Regions from separate parts of the Streptomyces sp. NPDC107454 genome, predicted to be linked through region 3. Evidence: riboswitches for the same ligand, from Rfam matches in the RefSeq annotation. Region 3 holds a riboswitch; each other region holds the start of a gene.

Region 1 (4,193 bases), on a different contig from region 3:
TGAGCCAGGCCGAGCTCGCCCGGGTCCTCGCGATCTCGCCGAGCTATCTCAATCAGATGGAGCACGACTCCCGCCCGCTGACCGTGCCCGTCCTGCTGCGCCTGACCGAAGCGTTCGGCGTCGACCCCGGCTTCTTCTCCGCACGCGACACCACCCGGCTGGTGGCGGACCTCCGTGAGGCACTGGCCGGGGAACTCGCCGAGGCCCGCGTCTCCGCCGCCGACCTCGCCGACCTCGCGGCCCGGCTGCCCGGCGTCGCCCAGGTCCTGGTCGACCTCGGCCGCCGCAACCAGCGCCTCGCCGAACACCTTGCCGACAGCCGGGGCACGGACCCGGACCAGCCGCGCTCGCCGCACGAGGAGATCCGCGACTTCTTCTACCGCCGCCAGAACTACCTCCACGACACCGACCTCGCCGCGGAGGACCTCGCCCGCGACATCGGTATCCGCCCCGGCGATGTCCTCCGCGTCCTGGCCACCCGCCTCACCGACCGCCATGGCGTCCGGCTGACCGCCGAACCCGGCGAACGCCTTCACCACTTCGACGAGCCGACCCGCACCCTCCACCTGTCCACCCGGCTCCGCCCCGGCCAGCGCGCCTTCCGCATGGCCACCCAGCTCGCCCTGCTCGAATACGGCGACGAACTCGACCGCCAGGCCGCCGAGGACTTCGAACCCGGCACCCCCACCCACGCCCTGGCCCGCATCGGCATCGCCAACTACTTCGCCGCCGCGATGATCCTCCCGTACACCGCCTTCCACACGGCGGCCGAAGAGGCGCGCTACGACATCGAACGCCTCACCGACCATTACGGCCTCGGCTACGAGACCGTCTGCCACCGCCTGAGCACCCTCCAACGCCCGCGGCTGCGCGGAGTTCCCTTCTCCTTCGTCCGGGTCGACCGCGCTGGCAACATGTCCAAGCGGCAGTCCGCGACCGGCTTCCACTTCTCCCGGGCGGGCGGCACCTGCCCGCTCTGGAACGTCTACGAGGCGTTCGCCGCCCCCGGCCGCATCCACGTCCAGATCGCCGAAATGCCCGACGGGCAGCGGTACTTGTGGACGGCCCGCGCGATCACCCGGCACCGCGGCGGCTGGGGCGAACCCGGCAAGACCTTCGCCATCGGCCTCGGCTGCGAGATCCGCCACGCCCACCGCCTGGTCTACGCCGACGGCCTCGACCTCACCAGCGCCTCAGCCGCCACCCCCATCGGCATGGGCTGCCGCGTCTGCGAACGCCTCGACTGCCCCCAGCGGGGCGCGCCGCCGCTCGGCCGGCCCCTGCGGATCGACCAGAACAGCAGCACGTTCGTGCCGTACCCGGTGACCGATCGCACGGTCTGACCGTACGACGGACTTGATAGCCTCATCAGGCCAGTCGAGCCACACCCGAGGCCAGGGAATCCGGTGCGAATCCGGAACTGACGCGCAGCGGTGAGGGGGACGGGCGGGGCACGCGAGCCACTGGGAGACCGGGAAGGCGCCCCGGCCGGACGAACCCGAGTCCGAAAACCTGCTGGCACCTTCGCGCTCCGGCGCGGAGGGACGTCCGTAGGCCAGGCTCCGCGTACGAGCCCCGACCCCCGAGGCATGCCCGTGCACCTCCGCGCCCCCGCGATCCGCTACGTGTCTCCCTCTGAGAGGAGGGTGACGATCAATGCCTCGACGGCGATCTGAAGAAGACGGACGTGCCCCGCACCCTCCCGCAGCCCCGGCGCCGTGCCGGGTCGTGGTCTGCCGGGACTGCTGCTGCGGGACCCCGAAAGTCACCGGCGTGGACCACGACCGGCAGGTGGCACGCCTGGCCGAGGAGGTTCCCGTGCGTGTCTCGGACTGTCTCGACGTGTGCGAACACGCCAACGTGATCGTCGTCCAGCCCTCGGCCGCCGCCCGTGCCGCAGGCGCCCGCCCGGTCTGGCTCGGCCTCGTCAACGACCCCGACGCCACCGAGGACGTCGCCGCCTGGGTACAGGCCGGCGGCCCCGGTATCGCTCCCTGCCCCGACATCCTCGATCTCTACGCCTTCACCCCGCCGCGCAGGGCGCGATGAGCGCGCATCCAGACCGATTGACGTTTCTACGGAGCTCTCTCGGATACCGATCGTCACTCGACGTCGACTCCGTGGGCGTGGGCAAGGTGAACGTGGTCCGCCTCATGATGTGGGCGGCGAGACAGCACATTGTCGTCACTGTCTGTGATGTGTCGTAGGGGTAGTCAGTTCGGCAGAAATCGGCGAGTAGGGGAGCCCGCCAGGGTATTGCGTCGGGGTGGAAGGGGAGAGTGTCATTCAATTCTCCCCAGATTCTCCCCAGCGTTGAAGAGTGCTCGAAAGACCAGGTCAGAGGCTCAGATGAGGCTGGATGAGGAGATCACCCGCATCACCTCTCCCCAGGGACTCCCCACGGCCGATCCTCGCTCGATCCGCAGTAGATGCGTGAGCAAAGTGTGAACAGGAACTGAGCGTAGTGCGAGGGGCTAGAGCCAGTCCCGCCGCTTGAAAATCACGTACAAACTCGCGCAAACCACCCCCATCAGGCCGATCGCAAAGGGGTATCCGAAGTGCCATCCCAGCTCCGGCATGTTCTCAAAGTTCATGCCGTAAATAGTTCCAACCAGTGTGGGAGCAAACAGAATCGCCGCCCACGAAGAGATCTTCTTGATCTCCTCGTTCTGCTCGAAGCCCGCCTCCGCCAGTGCGCGCATCTCGGCGTTCTGCTGCTGGGTGACGAGGGTGGCGTTGACGGTGAGGATGTCGGTGAGGGCCTGGCGGAAGCCGTCGACGCGTTCGCTGGTGTGGGTGACGTGGTCGGCGACGTCGCGGAGGTAGCGCTGGAGTTCCTCTTCGGTGCCGTACTTGGCGAAACCCGCCATCAGGCCGTGCAGCATGCCGACCAGCGGGCGGGTGGCGCGCTGGAACTCGACCATTTCGCGGGAGAGTTCGTAGATGCGGCGGGACACCTCGGGGTCGCCGCGGAAGACCTCGGTCTCGATCTCGTCGATGTCGTTCTGGACGCCGGTGACGACGGGGACGTAGCCGTCGACCACGGAGTCGAGGATCGCGTAGAGGACGGCCTCGGGGCCGAGTTTCAGCAGCTCCGGGGTGTCCTCCATGCGGCGGCGCACCGCCGACAGGTCCGGTGCCGCGCCGTGCCGGACGGTGATCACGAAGTCTGGGCCCACGAAGACGTGCAGTTCGCCGAAGTAGACCTCCTCGGCCGCGTCCAGATAGCGGGCCGCGCTCAGGACGACGAAGAGCGTGTCGCCGTAGCGCTCCAGCTTCGGACGCTGGTGTGCCTCCATCGCGTCCTCGACGGCGAGTGGATGCAGGTCGAACTCGGCCGCCAGGGAGAGGAGTTCGGCCTCCGTGGGGCGGGCCAGGCCGATCCATGCCATGCCGGACGGCTGGTCGCGCAGCTCTCGGAAGGTGTCGGCCAGGGAGGTGGGGGTCGAGACCCGTACGCCGTCGCGGTACAGGGCCGCCTGTACGACGCTGTCGGCGACGGCGGGTTCCGGCTCCGGCGGGTCGGCGCGCGGCGCCGGCGGTGTCACGCCGGTCGCGGCCGGCGGGTTCAGGGCGCGTCGCCAGACGGGCTTTCTGCCGTTCTTGGCGGTCGGACGGGGGCGTCGCTCGGACATTGCGGCTGCCTCCCAAGTCGCAGGTACGTCGCTGTGATCACGGAGAAGGATATACGGGTCAAATGTCGCGGGCGGGCAGTGGGCGTACCGTCCGGGCGGGCGTGCCCGTGGAGGGCCCCACGGCTTGCGGACAGAAGGTGTCCGCAAGCCCCGTTAGCGTGCACGGCATGACGACGAGGGCGACGGCGAAGACGAAGACGAGCGGCGTGGACGGCAGCGCCAGCGGGAGCGGGAGCGGGAGCGGGAAGGTGGGCGGTGGGGGTGGGGCCAGGAGGCGCGGTATCGGCGCCCACCCCGCACCCGTACTCGACCCCCGCGCCCTCAACCGTGCGACCCTCGCCCGCCAGCTCCTCCTGCACCGCTCCGCCGGGCATGGCGTCACGGACGCCGTCCGGCACCTCGTGGGTCTTCAGGCGCAGAACGTGAAGCCGCCGTACCACGCCCTCGCCGCCCGACTGGAAGGGTTCCGGCCCGAGGAGCTGTCGACGGCCATGGAGGACCGTGCCGTCGTCCGCATCGTGACCCTGCGCTCCACCATCCACACCCACACCGCCGACG
Region 2 (4,193 bases), on a different contig from region 3:
CTACGGCCTGAGCAAGGCCAGGATCGTGAGCTGGATCCAGGCGTTCAGTGACGAACTCGAACGGGAGACCGGTCGCCGTCCCGTCATCTACACGACCACCCACTGGTGGAACACCTGCACCGGCGGCAGCGGCGCCTTCGCCGCGAACCACGCCCTCTGGCTCGCCCGCTACGACTCGGCGGACACGGGCGCGTTGCCGGCCGGCTGGTCGACGTGGACGTTCTGGCAGTACGACAACAGCGGGACGCTCCCGGGTGACCAGAATCTCTTCAACGGATCCATGAGCCGACTCAAGCAGTTCGCCGCGGGCTAGAAGCCCTCCAACCACCTCCGGCGGAACCCGATATTCCGCCTCCGTTCGAACACCTGGTAAACCGTCGGGCCGCCCTCCCGCACACTGGTCATCACAAGCGGAGGGGCGGTCCACCGTTTGATACACCCCGACGCCCGCCCCAGTTCATCTTCCGTTCACTCAGGTTGCCTACGGTCCACCTGCCACTGACGTCCAACAGAAGCCTGGGTAAATGGAACACATCACGCTCCTCCTCGGAATCGTGATCGTCACCGCTCTCGTGTTCGATTTCACGAACGGTTTCCACGACACTGCCAACGCGATGGCGACCACCATCTCGACCGGCGCTCTGAAGCCCAAGACGGCGGTGGCCATGTCCGCCGTGCTGAACCTCGTCGGCGCCTTCCTCTCCGTGGAGGTCGCCAAGACGATCTCCGGCGGGATCATCAACGAAGAGGGCATACGCGTCCAGGTGATCTTCGCGGCGCTCGTCGGCGCCATCCTCTGGAATCTGCTGACCTGGCTTCTGGGTCTGCCCTCCAGCTCCTCCCACGCACTGTTCGGCGGCCTGATCGGCGCCGCGGTCATGTCGGCCGGCTGGTCGTCGGTGAACGGCTCGACCGTCGTCACCAAGGTGCTGATCCCCGCGGTCGCCGCGCCCATCGTGGCCGGACTCGCCGCGACGCTGGCCACCCGGCTCACCTACCGGATCGGCAACCGCGCCGACGAGAAGGCGACCGCCAAGGGCTACCGCGCCGGCCAGATCGCCTCCGCCGGCCTGGTCTCCCTGGCGCACGGCACCAACGACGCCCAGAAGACGATGGGCATCATCACCCTCGCCCTGGTCACCGGCGGCGTCATCGCCCCGGGTTCGAACCCCCCGCTGTGGGTCATCGTCTCGGCCGGTACGGCCATCGCGCTCGGCACCTACCTGGGCGGCTGGCGCATCATCCGCACCCTGGGCAAGGGCCTCACGGACCTCGCGCCGCCGCAGGGCTTCGCCGCCCAGACCAGCGCCGCGACGGCCATCCTGGCCTCCTCGCACATCGGCTTCTCCCTCTCCACCACCCAGGTCTGCTCCGGCGCCGTGATGGGCTCGGGCCTCGGCCGCAAGGGCGGCGTGGTCCGCTGGTCGACCGCGACCCGGATGTTCGTCGCCTGGGTCCTGACCCTGCCGGCCGCCGGTCTGGCCGGTGCCTCCGCCGAGTTCCTCACCAAGCAGGGCACCTGGGGCATCGTCCTCACCGGCGCGCTGCTCGTCGCCGGCGCCGGCACCATCTGGAAGCTCTCCCGCCGCCAGCCGGTCACCGTCGACAACGTCAATGCCATCGACTACGGCACCGCCGAACCCGCGGGCGTCGTCACCGCCGCTGTCGCCGCCGTCACCCCGCCGCCCGCGGGCCCCGTCACCGGCGGCCTGTCCGGCGACCTGAAGACCACCATCCCGTCCCCGGACGCGGAGCCCACCCGCCCGGCCACGGTGTAAGGACAGAACAGCATGCACATCGACTGGGCAGCCCTCGGCTCCGTCTTCGGAGTCAGCCTCGTGACCACCGTCGGCCTCGTCGGCCTCTTCACCCTCGGCATCGTCGGACTCTCCAAGCGCGAGTCCGCGTCCGCCCAGGGCGGCTCCGCGACCCTCGCGGTCACCGGCGCGTACGTCTGCTTCGCGGCGTGCGCCGCGGCGGTGGCGTACGGCATCTTCCTGATCGTCGGCAAGTAACCCAAAACGGGCGCCACTTCACGTGGGGTGCGGGACGGATCACCGTCCCGCACCCCACCTGTATGTGGGCCTTCGCACACTCTCCCCGCGCAGGTCAACAGCAAGTTGACGGGTCTTCCAACCCGTGGTGGACTGCCGGAGCCAAGTACGGCGACAGAAGAGGAAGCCGGTGTGAATCCGGCGCGGTCCCGCCACTGTGACCGGGGAAGGAACTCCCCGGGAGCCAGGAACTCTCCCCGCCGGTCTCGTCGAACCAGGGCGCGGACACCCTGAGTGAGGACATAACGCCATGTGCGGCTGCCCAAGTGCCCTGCTAGCGACGGTTCCACCCGACCTTACGGTCGGCTGACCCCGTGCGTGCCGATCGCGTCTTCGCGTACGGCGCCACCGCCGGCCTCCTCGGTGACCTGCTGCTCGGCGATCCCCGCCGGGGGCATCCGGTCGCCGCGTTCGGGCGGAGCGCGGCAGCCGTGGAGCGGGCGCTGTGGCGGGACCACCGCGGGTGGGGCGCGCTGCACACCGCCGTGTGTGTGGGAGGTGCCGCCGGACTCGCCGCCGTCGCTTCCCGTGCCGTACGCCCCTCACGTGCCGCGTCCCTCGCACTGACGGCCGCCGCCACCTGGGCCGTCGTCGGGGGCACCACACTCGGGCGGGAGGCCCGGGCGATCGGTGACGCCCTCGCGGACGGGGAGACCGGGATCGCCAGGGAGCGGCTGCCGCATCTGTGCGGACGGGATCCCCAGGCCCTCGGCGCCGACGGCATCGCGCGCGCCGTCGTGGAGTCCGTCGCCGAGAACACCTCCGACGCCGTGGTGGGCGCCCTGGTGTGGGGCGCCGTGGCCGGAGTCCCCGGGCTCGTGGGCTTTCGGGCCGTCAACACCCTTGACGCCATGGTCGGTCACAGGTCGCCCAGGTACCGGCGGTACGGGTGGGCCTCGGCTCGGCTCGACGACGTCGCCGGGTGGCCGGGGGCTCGTCTCACCGCCGTGCTCGCCGCCGTCGCGGGTGACAGCCCCCGAGGGGCCCTGCGAGCCTGGCGCGCCGACGCCGTCAAGCATCCGAGCCCCAACGCCGGGCCCGTGGAGGCCTCGTTCGCGGGGGCGCTCGGGGTGCGCCTGGGCGGCACCCTCTCCTACGGCGGGCGCGTCGAGCACCGGCCCGAGCTCAACGGCGCCGGACGCGCCGTGCACGTCAACGACATCGAGCGGGCCGTACGGCTGTCACGCCGTGTCGGCTGGCTCGCCCTCGGCGTGAGCGCCGGCGGGCGGCTGCTCGTACAGAGGCTTCTCAGGAAGGGGCGTACGTCATGAGCGGAGGGCTGCTCGTCGCCGGGACCACCTCCGACGCGGGCAAGAGTGTCGTGACCGCCGGGATCTGCCGGTGGCTGGTGCGCCAAGGCGTCAAGGTCGCGCCCTTCAAGGCGCAGAACATGTCGCTGAACTCGTTCGTGACGCGCGAGGGCGCCGAGATCGGGCGCGCGCAGGCCATGCAGGCACAGGCCGCCCGGGTGGAGCCGACCGCGCTCATGAACCCCGTGCTGCTCAAGCCGGGCAGCGACCGCAGCAGTCAGGTCGTCCTCATGGGCAGGCCCGTGGGTGAGATGACGGCCCGTGGCTACCACGGCGGGCGTCAGGAAGCCCTGCTCACCACCGTGCTGGACTGTCTCGCCGAGTTGCGGGGCACGTATGACGCGGTGATCTGTGAGGGGGCCGGCAGTCCTGCCGAGATCAATCTGCGGCGGACCGACATCGTGAACATGGGGATCGCGCGCAATGCGCGGCTGCCCGTGCTCGTCGTCGGCGACATCGACCGCGGGGGTGTGTTCGCCTCGTTCTTCGGGACGGTCGCGCTGCTGTCGCGCGAGGACCAGGAGTTCGTCGCCGGGTTCCTCGTCAACAAGTTCAGGGGGGACGTCTCCCTGCTGGAGCCGGGGCTCGACATGCTCCACGGCCTCACCGGGCGGCGTACGTACGGCGTCCTGCCGTTCCGGCACGGCCTCGGCATCGACGAGGAGGACGGGCTGCGGGTGTCGTTGCGGGGAGCGGTCCGGGAGTCCCAGGTCACCTCCCCCGTCGGCGAGGACGTGCTGCGCGTCGCCGTCTGCGCGATCCCGCTGATGTCCAACTTCACGGACGTGGACGCGCTGGCCGCCGAGCCGGGTGTCGTCGTGCGGTTCGT
Region 3 (4,193 bases):
AACTCTCCTTCGCCTTCTACATGGTCCATCTGCTCGTGCTGCGCGCGGGACAGCACCTGTTCAAACCGTCGCCGATCGGCGCGATCAGCGCCTTCGCGGTGTCCCTGGCATTCGCCTGGCTCCTGTACGAGTACGTGGAGGTTCCCGCCCGGCGATGGCTTCTGCGGCCCTTCCTGAGATCGCTGCGACGCACCCCGGTGTCACGCTGATCAGGCGGGTCTGTCCCACAGGACATGCAGGGTGGGCGGCTTGCGGAAGACCAGCCCCTGCGGAGCGGCCGGACGGGCCGGGTCGAGGCGCAGGGCGGGCAGGCGTTCGAGCAGGCGCTGAAGGGCGATACGGGTCTCCAGCCGGGCGAGGTGCGCGGCGATGCAGTAGTGCGGGCCGTGCGCGAAGGCCAGCTGGAGACGCGCGTTCTCGCGGCGGACGTCGAACCGATCGGGATCGGGGAAGACGGCCGGGTCACGGTTGGCACCGGCCAGGGAGACGGTGACCAGTTCACCCCGCCGGATCGTGGCCGGGCCGAGGACGGTGTCACGGGTGGCGTACCGGTCCACGACCGCCGCTCCGGGTTCGAGGCGCAACGATTCCTCGATCGCGCCGTCCAGCAGGCCGTCGTCATCGCGGACGAGGGCGAGTTGGCCGGGGTGTCGCAGCAGGTGCAGCAGCGCGTTGGTGATCATCGCCTCGGTGGTCTCTATCCCGCCGAACATCAGCACCGCGGCGTTGGACGCCACTTCGGGCAGCGCCAGCCGCTCGGCGGCGGAGCCGAGGAGCGACGCCGCGCCCCGGTCGGCGACGGTGGCTTCGACGGCGGCCCTCAGCCGCGCGTACGCCTCGGCGCCCGCGGGTGCCGCCGCGTGTCCCGCGGTGATGTCCGAGACCGACCGCACGATGGAGTCGTACCAGGAGAGCACCGTGTCCGCGCTGGTGCCGACAAGGCCGAGCGCCTCGGTCACGACGGCGACGGCGAGCGGGCCGGCGAAGGCACGCCGCAGTTCGACGGCGCCCGCCGGTTCCAGCGTGGTGATGAGCCGGTCGGTCTCCCGCTCGATGAACGAGGCGAAGCCGTCGCGTACTTCCCTGGGGCGGAAGGGAGCGGTGAAGGGCTCCCGGTGGCGGGCGTGCTCGTCACCGTCCAGGGACAGCATGCTCGGGCCGACGACCTGTGCGGTGGAGAACCGGGGGTCGTCGACGGTGAAGGTCGCGGGGTCCCGCATCACGTTCAGCGCGAGATCGCGGCGGGTCACCAGCCAGCCGTCCAGCTCCGGCAGCCAGGAAACGGGCTCGTGGGTACGCAGTCGCGCCAGGCGAGGATGCGGATCCGCGGCGAGTTCGGCGAGCGTGGTCGCGGCGCCGAGCGGGAAGGAGCCGGCGGCGCTCATCGCAAGCCCTGGCCGGGCACGGGGAATTGGATCACAGCCAAGGCTAACAATCGTGCGGAAGCCGCGGCTGAGAGGGGCGTGATAATTTGCCGAGGCCAGTCAAGGGAATCCGGTGCGAATCCGGAGCTGACGCGCAGCGGTAAGGGTGACGGGCGGGGCAACACGAAGCCACTGGACGGCGGTCATACGTGACCGGAGTCCGGGAAGGCGCCTCGTCCGGCCGATCCCGAGTCCGAAGACCTGCTGGCGGACCGTACGAACGGGCCCCGCGCCTGGGCCCTCGACGCCAGAGGATGTCCCGTGCCCGTTGCGCGCCCAGCCCGCCGCTGTGCCCTGCTCCTTTCCGGAGCCCTGTTGCTGACCGCTTGTGGCGGCGGCTCGTCCGCCGACGGAGGCAAGTCCCCGGAATCCACCGGTGCGGTGCCGCTCGACAACTGCGGCCGGAAGATCACGATCGCCTCCGCGCCGAAGCGGGCCGTGTCCCTGAACCAGGGCAGCACGGAGATCATGCTGTCCCTAGGCCTCGCCGACCGCATGGTGGGCACCGCCACCTGGACCGACCCGGTCATGAAGGGCCTGGAGAAGGCCAACGGGAAGGTGCCGCGGCTCGCGGACGACGCTCCCTCCTTCGAGAAGGTCCTCGACGCCGAACCCGACTTCGTCGCCGCCTCCTTCGCCTCGACCCTGGCCAAGGGCGGTGTGGCTCCGCGCGAGAAGTTCGCGGAACTGGGTGTGCCCACGTACCTCTCGCCCGCCGACTGCGAGGGCAAGGACAACAGCGGTGACGGCGACGGAGTGCGCACCGGCCCGCTGACGATGGAGGCGGTCTACGGCGAAGTACGCGACCTGGCCAAGATCTTCGGCGTCGAGGAGCGCGGCACCACACTCGTCGCGGACCTGAAGGCACGGGTGGCGAGGGCCATCGACGGGATCGACGCGTCCGACACCACGGTCCTGTACTGGTTCGCCAACCAGGAAGCCCCGTACATGGCGGGCTGCTGCGGCGCCCCCGGCATCATCACCAACGCCCTCGGCGCGAAGAACGTCTTCGCCGACACCCAGCAGGAATGGCCCCAGATCAACTGGGAGACCGTCGCCGACCGCGATCCCGACGTCCTGGTGATCGGTGACCTCACCCGCAGGTCGCAGACCGCCGAGACCGCCGCGAAGAAGATCGAGTTCCTGGAGACCAATCCGGCCACCAGGAGCATGGACGCGGTGAAGAACAAGCGGTACGTGCTGCTCAGCGGGCAGGCGATGAATCCGACCATCCGCACGGTCGAAGGTGTCGAGAAGGTGGCCGCGGCACTGCGCGCGTACGGGCTCGCCGGGTGACCACCGCCGCCATGACCTCCGCCGTGGTGCGTGCGGCGGCCGGGCTCGCCGTGCTCGTCGCGTCCGTGGCGGTGGCCATCACCATCGGCCCCGCGGACATAGGCGTCGGGGAGGTCTGGTCCGCGGTGGCCTCCCACCTCGGTGGCCGGACCTCGGAGCTGTCACCCATCCGCGACGGCATCGTGTGGAACCTGCGGTTGCCCCGCACCCTGCTCGCCGCGGTCTGCGGCGCCGGGCTCGCGGTGTGCGGGGCGGTCATGCAGTCCCTGCTGCGCAACCCGCTCGCCGACCCCTTCGTCCTCGGCGTCTCCTCCGGGGCCTCGACGGGGGCCGTCGTGGTCGTCGTACTGGGCGTCGGCGGTGGAGTGCTGTCCGTCTCCGGGGGCGCCTTCGTGGGCGCGCTGTGCTCCTTCGCCCTGGTGCTGCTGCTCAGCCACACCCTCGGCGGCACGACCGATCGGGTGGTGCTCGCCGGGGTCGCCGCCATGCAGCTGTTCTCCGCGCTCACCTCCTTCGTCGTGATGACGGCGGCCGACGCCGAGACCACCCGCGGTGTCCTGTTCTGGCTGCTGGGCTCGCTGGGCGGTGCGGACTGGACCGACGTATGGCTGTGCGCGGCCGTCCTCGCGATCGTCCTGCTGGTCTGCCTCGGACACGCGCGCACACTCGACGCCTTCGCGTTCGGGCCGGAAGCGGCGGCCTCCCTCGGCGTCTCCGTGGCCCGTACCCGGCTGGTGCTCCTGTGCGGCACGGCGCTGCTGACCGCAGCGCTCGTCAGCGTGGCCGGCGCGATCGGCTTCGTGGGCCTCGTCCTGCCGCACGCCGCACGCGCCCTCGGCGGCCCCGGACACGCCCGGCTGTTGCCGGTGACCGCGCTCACCGGGGCGGTCTTCCTGGTCTGGGCCGACACCGTGGCCCGTACCGCACTCGACCCGCAGGAGGTGCCGGTGGGTGTGGTCACCTCACTGATCGGCGTGCCCGGCTTCGTGCTGATCCTGTACCGCACCCGAAGGGTGAACCGATGACGCTCGGCGCCGACCGTGTCTCCCGCACCGCCGCCGGCCGGCTGATCCTGGACGGCGTCGACCTCACACCCCTGCCTGGATCCCTCACCGGTCTGCTCGGCCCCAACGGCTCCGGCAAGTCCACCCTGCTGCGTCTGCTCGCGGGTGTCCTCACTCCCGCCTCCGGCGTCGTCACCCTCGACGGGCACCCGCTCGGTGACCTCGGCCGCCGGGCCGTCGCCCGGCGCGTCGCCGTCGTCGAACAGCAGGTCGACACCCAGCTCGACCTGAGCGTGCTCGACGTCGTACGTCTCGGCCGCATCCCCCACCGACGCGCCTGGTCGCCCCCGACTCCGGCCGACGAGAAGGCCGTTCGCACCGCGCTGGAGCGTACGGACCTGACCGACAAGGCCGACCGCTCCTGGCACACGCTCTCGGGCGGCGAGCGCCAACGCGTCCAGATCGCCCG
Region 4 (4,193 bases), on a different contig from region 3:
GATGCGGAAGCCCTCCCCCTCCCGGCCGAGGAGCCGGTCGGCGGGCACGCGGACACCGTCGAGGACGACCTGACGGGTGGGCTGCGCGTTCCAGCCCATCTTGCGTTCGTTCGGGCCGAAGGCGACGCCTTGGTCGTCCTTGTCGACGACCAACGCGGAGATCCCCTCGGGTCCGGGGCCGCCGGTACGGGCCATCACCACGTACAGCTGGGAGACGCCCGCGCCGGAGATGAACTGCTTGACCCCGGTGAGGATCCAGTCGTCGCCGTCGCTGACGGCCCGGGTGGTGAGGGCCGCCGCGTCGGAGCCCGCGCCGGGTTCGGTCAGGCAGTAGCTGGCGAGGTCCTCCATGGCGCACAGGCGGGGCAGCCAGCGGTCGCGCTGGGCGTCGTCGCCATAGCGGTCGATCATCCAGGCGACCATGTTATGGATGGAGAGGTATCCGGCGATGGACGGGCAGCCGGAGGCGAGGGTCTCGAAGACGAGGACGCCGTCGGCGCGGCTGAGGCCCGAGCCGCCGGACTCCTCCCGGACGTAGACACCGCCGAGGCCGAGCCCGGCCGCCTTGCGCAGGACGTCGACGGGGAAGTGCTTGTCGCGGTCCCAGTCGAGGGCGTGCGGGGCGAGGTGGTCCTGGGCGAAGTCGAGTGTGGTCTCTACGAGGGCCTGCTGGTCCTGGGTGAGGAGCATGGCGCTCACCCCATGGTGGGGATCGTGAAGCTGGCGCCCTCGCGCAGACCGGCGGGCCAGCGTGAGGTGACCGTCTTCGTACGGGTGTAGAAGCGGATCGCGTCCGGGCCGTGCTGGTTGAGGTCACCGAAGCCGGACCGCTTCCAGCCGCCGAAGGTGTGGTACGCCACCGGTACCGGGATGGGTACGTTGACGCCGACCATGCCGGTGTTCACGCGCCGGGTGAAGTCGCGGGCGGTGTCGCCGTCCCGGGTGAAGATCGCGACGCCGTTGCCGTAGACGTGCTCGCTGGGCAGGCGCAGCGCCTCCGCGTAGTCGGCGGCGCGGACGACGGCCAGGACCGGGCCGAAGATCTCCTCCTGGTAGATCCGCATCGCCGGGGTGACCCGGTCGAAGAGGGAGGCACCGGCGAAGAAGCCGTTCTCGTGCCCGGGGAGGGTGAAGTCCCGTCCGTCGACGACGAGTTCGGCGCCCTCCTCGACACCGAGGTCGACGTACGAGCGGACCCGGTCGAGGGCGTCGCGGCCGACCAGCGGGCCGAAGTCGGCCTCGGGGTCGTCGCTGCGGCCGATGCGCAGGCTGCCGATGCGCTCCTTCAGGCGGGCCACCAGCGCGTCGGCGGTGTCCTCGCCGACCGGGACGGCGACCGAGATCGCCATGCAGCGTTCGCCGGCCGACCCGTATCCGGCGCCGATCAGGGCGTCCACGGCCTGGTCGAGGTCGGCGTCCGGCATCACGATCATGTGGTTCTTGGCACCGCCGAAGCACTGGGCGCGCTTGCCGTGCGCGGCGGCGGTGGCGTAGATGTGCGCGGCGACCGGCGTGGAGCCGACGAAGCCGAGGGCTTCGACCCGCGGGTCTTCGAGGAGGGTGTCGACGCTGTCACGGGCACCGTTGACGACGTTGAGGACGCCGGGCGGCAGTCCCGCCTCCAAGAACAGCTCGGCGAGCCGCAGCGGCACGGACGGGTCGCGCTCGGACGGCTTGAGGATGAAGGCGTTGCCGCAGGCCAGCGCCGGGGCGGCCTTCCAGAGCGGGATCATCGCGGGGAAGTTGAACGGGGTGATGCCGGCGACCACGCCGAGGGGGGAGCGCAGCGAGTGGACGTCGATGCCGGTGCCGGCGTTGTCGGTGAACTCACCCTTGAGCAGATGCGGGATGCCGGCGGCGAACTCCACGACCTCCAGGCCGCGTTGGAGATCGCCGTGCGCGTCGGCGACGGTCTTGCCGTGCTCGGAGGAGAGGAGCCGGGCAAGGGAGTCCTTCTCCCGCTCGGCCAGGTCGAGGAAGCGCAGCAGGACACGGGCGCGGCGCTGCGGGTTCCACTCGCCCCACTCGCGCTGGGCCTCGGCGGCGACGGTGATCGCCGCCTCGGTCTCGGCGCGGTTCGCCAGCGGCACGAGGGCCTGGACCTCGCCGGTGTTGGGGTCGAAGACGTCGCCGTAGGCCCCCGAGGTGCCCGGGGTGTGCTTGCCTCCGACGAAATGGGTCAGTTCTCTAACAGGTCGGACAGGGGTGTGTTCTTGTGCGCGGACCATGGGTGCCTGCTCTCGTCAGGTGATCCGAGGATGGCGCGACGGCCCGGCACCCGGGCGGACGCGGTGGCGTGCGCGGGCGTGACGGGGTCACGTGAGAACGCGTGGGGCGTGGGACCTCAGGCGGTGCCGCTCGGGCACCCGACAGGACGTGGCGCCGGCCGGGCGGGGTCGTGAACGCACATCGGTGCCATGCGTGTCAGCTCCATCCTCGTGGAAAACACGGAACATCCCACGGCCGGTATCCTGACTCCCGGATCAGCGCGCGCCGTCCGCCTTCCCGACTTCCAGCTCGTCAGTGGCGTCCTGCTCGACGGCGTACTCCCCGGTCACAGTGGCGGGACCGTGCCGGAATCACACCGGCTTCCCTGCACCGCGGGCTTACCCCACGAATATATACTTGGACGTCCTAGTAAATCCAGTGAGACGCACCGGATGGCGCAATCCGTGGCCTACCGGCGTTCCGCGAAGCGCACCGGCGCCCGGAATCGCGCCCGGCGGGCGGCCCGCCGGAAGGTCGTCAGCACGGCGGGCCCTGCCAGCAGGACGCACACGAAGTTGGTGACGGCCCGCCCGGTGTCCCAGCCCAGCGAGGTGGCCAGGTCGAAGGCGACGTAGCGGTGCCACTGCTCGGTGAAGGGCAGGCCCGGCAGGTAGGCGATGGAGCTGTTCGGGTCGAGGGAGAACGGCCAGAAGGAGAGGTTGAGGAGGAAGCCGAAGAGGTAGCCGGAGAGCGAGCCGTAGCCGGCCAGCATCACCGTGCTGCCCAGCCAGGCCGACGCCGAGCGGCCCGTGCCCCGGCAGCGGGGCGAGGTGGTCGTGGTCGGGACCGGGCCCGCCGGTCCGCTCTGGCTGACGCCCGAGACGCGGGGTGCGCTGGCCGCCGCGGACGACCTGGTCGGCTACACCACCTACCTGGACCGGGTGCCCCGGCGCGGCACGGCTCGGACAACCGTGTCGAGGCCGAGCGCGCCGAGTTCGCACTGCAACTGGCCCAGCGGGGACGGCGGGTGGCCGTGGTCTCGGGCGGCGACCCCGGCGTCTTCGCCATGGCGACCGCCGTGCTGGAGGCCGCGTCGATGAAGTACCTGGACGTCCCGGTGCGGGTGCTGCCGGGCGTGACCGCCGCCAACGCGGCAGCCGCCCGCGTCGGCGCCCCGCTCGGCCACGACTACGCCGCCATCTCCCTCTCCGACCGGCTCAAGCCCTGGGAGGTCGTTGCCGGGCGACTGCGTGCCGCGGCCTCGGCGGATCTGGTTCTGGCGCTGTACAACCCCGTTTCGAGCAGCCGTACTTGGCAGGTGGGCAAGGCCCGGGAGCTGCTGCTGGAGCTCCGGTCGCCGGAGACTCCGGTCGTGGTCGCCCGGGACGTGGGCGGCCCCGGCGAGCGCGTGCGGATCGTGCGCCTGGCCGACCTCGACCCGGCCGAGGTCGACATGCGCACGATCCTGCTGGTCGGCTCCTCGCAGACACAGGCCGTGCCGCGGGCGGGCGGCGAGGAGATCGTCTGGACGCCTCGCCGGTATCCGGAGGGGTGAGCATGTGCGGCGCCTCTTCGTCGGCCGAGGAGGCGCCGCAACCGGATCTACTCGGCGCCCTGCTCGGCGGGGGCGGGCCCCTGTGCCAGCCCCGCCGTCCACTTCTCCTCGATGCGGCCGACCTTCCACACCAGCAGGGCCACCGCCCAGGTGGCGAAGAACAGGCCGACGATGACGTAGCCGATGACGTTCAGGTCCAGGCCCGACACCCAGTCCCAGAACGGGCCGTGCAGGTCCGCCTTCTCGGCGATCAGACCGAGGAGTTCGACCGTGCCGATGATGAGGGCGACGGCGACGGACAGGCCGGTGATGGTGAGGTTGTAGTAGACCTTGCGGACGGGCTTGGAGAAGGCCCAGCCGTAGGCGAAGTTCATGAACGAGCCGTCGATGGTGTCGAGCAGGGACATGCCGGCGGCGAACAGGATCGGCA

What was found. A riboswitch is a leader RNA that binds a small molecule or an ion and turns the genes downstream of it on or off. The one in region 3 is predicted to bind cobalamin.
Region 1: it holds a riboswitch for cobalamin, as region 3 does, so the genes downstream of both, ACZ69M_RS40415 ((2Fe-2S) ferredoxin domain-containing protein) here and ACZ69M_RS24355 (ABC transporter substrate-binding protein) in region 3, are expected to answer to the same signal.
Region 2: it holds a riboswitch for cobalamin, as region 3 does, so the genes downstream of both, ACZ69M_RS30695 (cobalamin biosynthesis protein) here and ACZ69M_RS24355 (ABC transporter substrate-binding protein) in region 3, are expected to answer to the same signal.
Region 4: it holds a riboswitch for cobalamin, as region 3 does, so the genes downstream of both, ACZ69M_RS34780 (CoA-acylating methylmalonate-semialdehyde dehydrogenase) here and ACZ69M_RS24355 (ABC transporter substrate-binding protein) in region 3, are expected to answer to the same signal.

What each region holds. Positions count from the first base shown of each region.
Region 1 covers NZ_JBVJPA010000020.1:14,880-19,072, forward strand. Annotated here, with positions in the region: gene ACZ69M_RS40410 (short-chain fatty acyl-CoA regulator family protein) at 1-1,343, shown strand, start outside; cobalamin riboswitch at 1,358-1,534, shown strand; gene ACZ69M_RS40415 ((2Fe-2S) ferredoxin domain-containing protein) at 1,657-2,049, shown strand; gene ACZ69M_RS40420 (magnesium and cobalt transport protein CorA) at 2,475-3,635, opposite strand; gene ACZ69M_RS40425 (winged helix DNA-binding domain-containing protein) at 3,803-4,193, shown strand, end outside.
Region 2 covers NZ_JBVJPA010000012.1:327,910-332,102, reverse strand. Annotated here, with positions in the region: gene ACZ69M_RS30710 (lysozyme) at 1-313, shown strand, start outside; gene ACZ69M_RS30705 (inorganic phosphate transporter) at 525-1,778, shown strand; gene ACZ69M_RS30700 (hypothetical protein) at 1,791-2,015, shown strand; cobalamin riboswitch at 2,127-2,267, shown strand; gene ACZ69M_RS30695 (cobalamin biosynthesis protein) at 2,369-3,325, shown strand; gene ACZ69M_RS30690 (cobyric acid synthase) at 3,322-4,193, shown strand, end outside.
Region 3 covers NZ_JBVJPA010000009.1:212,946-217,138, reverse strand. Annotated here, with positions in the region: gene ACZ69M_RS24365 (acyltransferase family protein) at 1-209, shown strand, start outside; gene ACZ69M_RS24360 (cytochrome P450) at 210-1,385, opposite strand; cobalamin riboswitch at 1,465-1,645, shown strand; gene ACZ69M_RS24355 (ABC transporter substrate-binding protein) at 1,686-2,720, shown strand; gene ACZ69M_RS24350 (FecCD family ABC transporter permease) at 2,732-3,745, shown strand; gene ACZ69M_RS24345 (ABC transporter ATP-binding protein) at 3,742-4,193, shown strand, end outside.
Region 4 covers NZ_JBVJPA010000015.1:5,274-9,466, forward strand. Annotated here, with positions in the region: gene ACZ69M_RS34775 (acyl-CoA dehydrogenase family protein) at 1-699, opposite strand, end outside; gene ACZ69M_RS34780 (CoA-acylating methylmalonate-semialdehyde dehydrogenase) at 696-2,228, opposite strand; cobalamin riboswitch at 2,445-2,618, opposite strand; partial or broken gene ACZ69M_RS34785 (ECF transporter S component) at 2,678-2,983, opposite strand; partial or broken gene cobJ (precorrin-3B C(17)-methyltransferase) at 2,976-3,763, shown strand; partial or broken gene nicT (Nickel transporter NicT) at 3,811-4,193, opposite strand, start outside.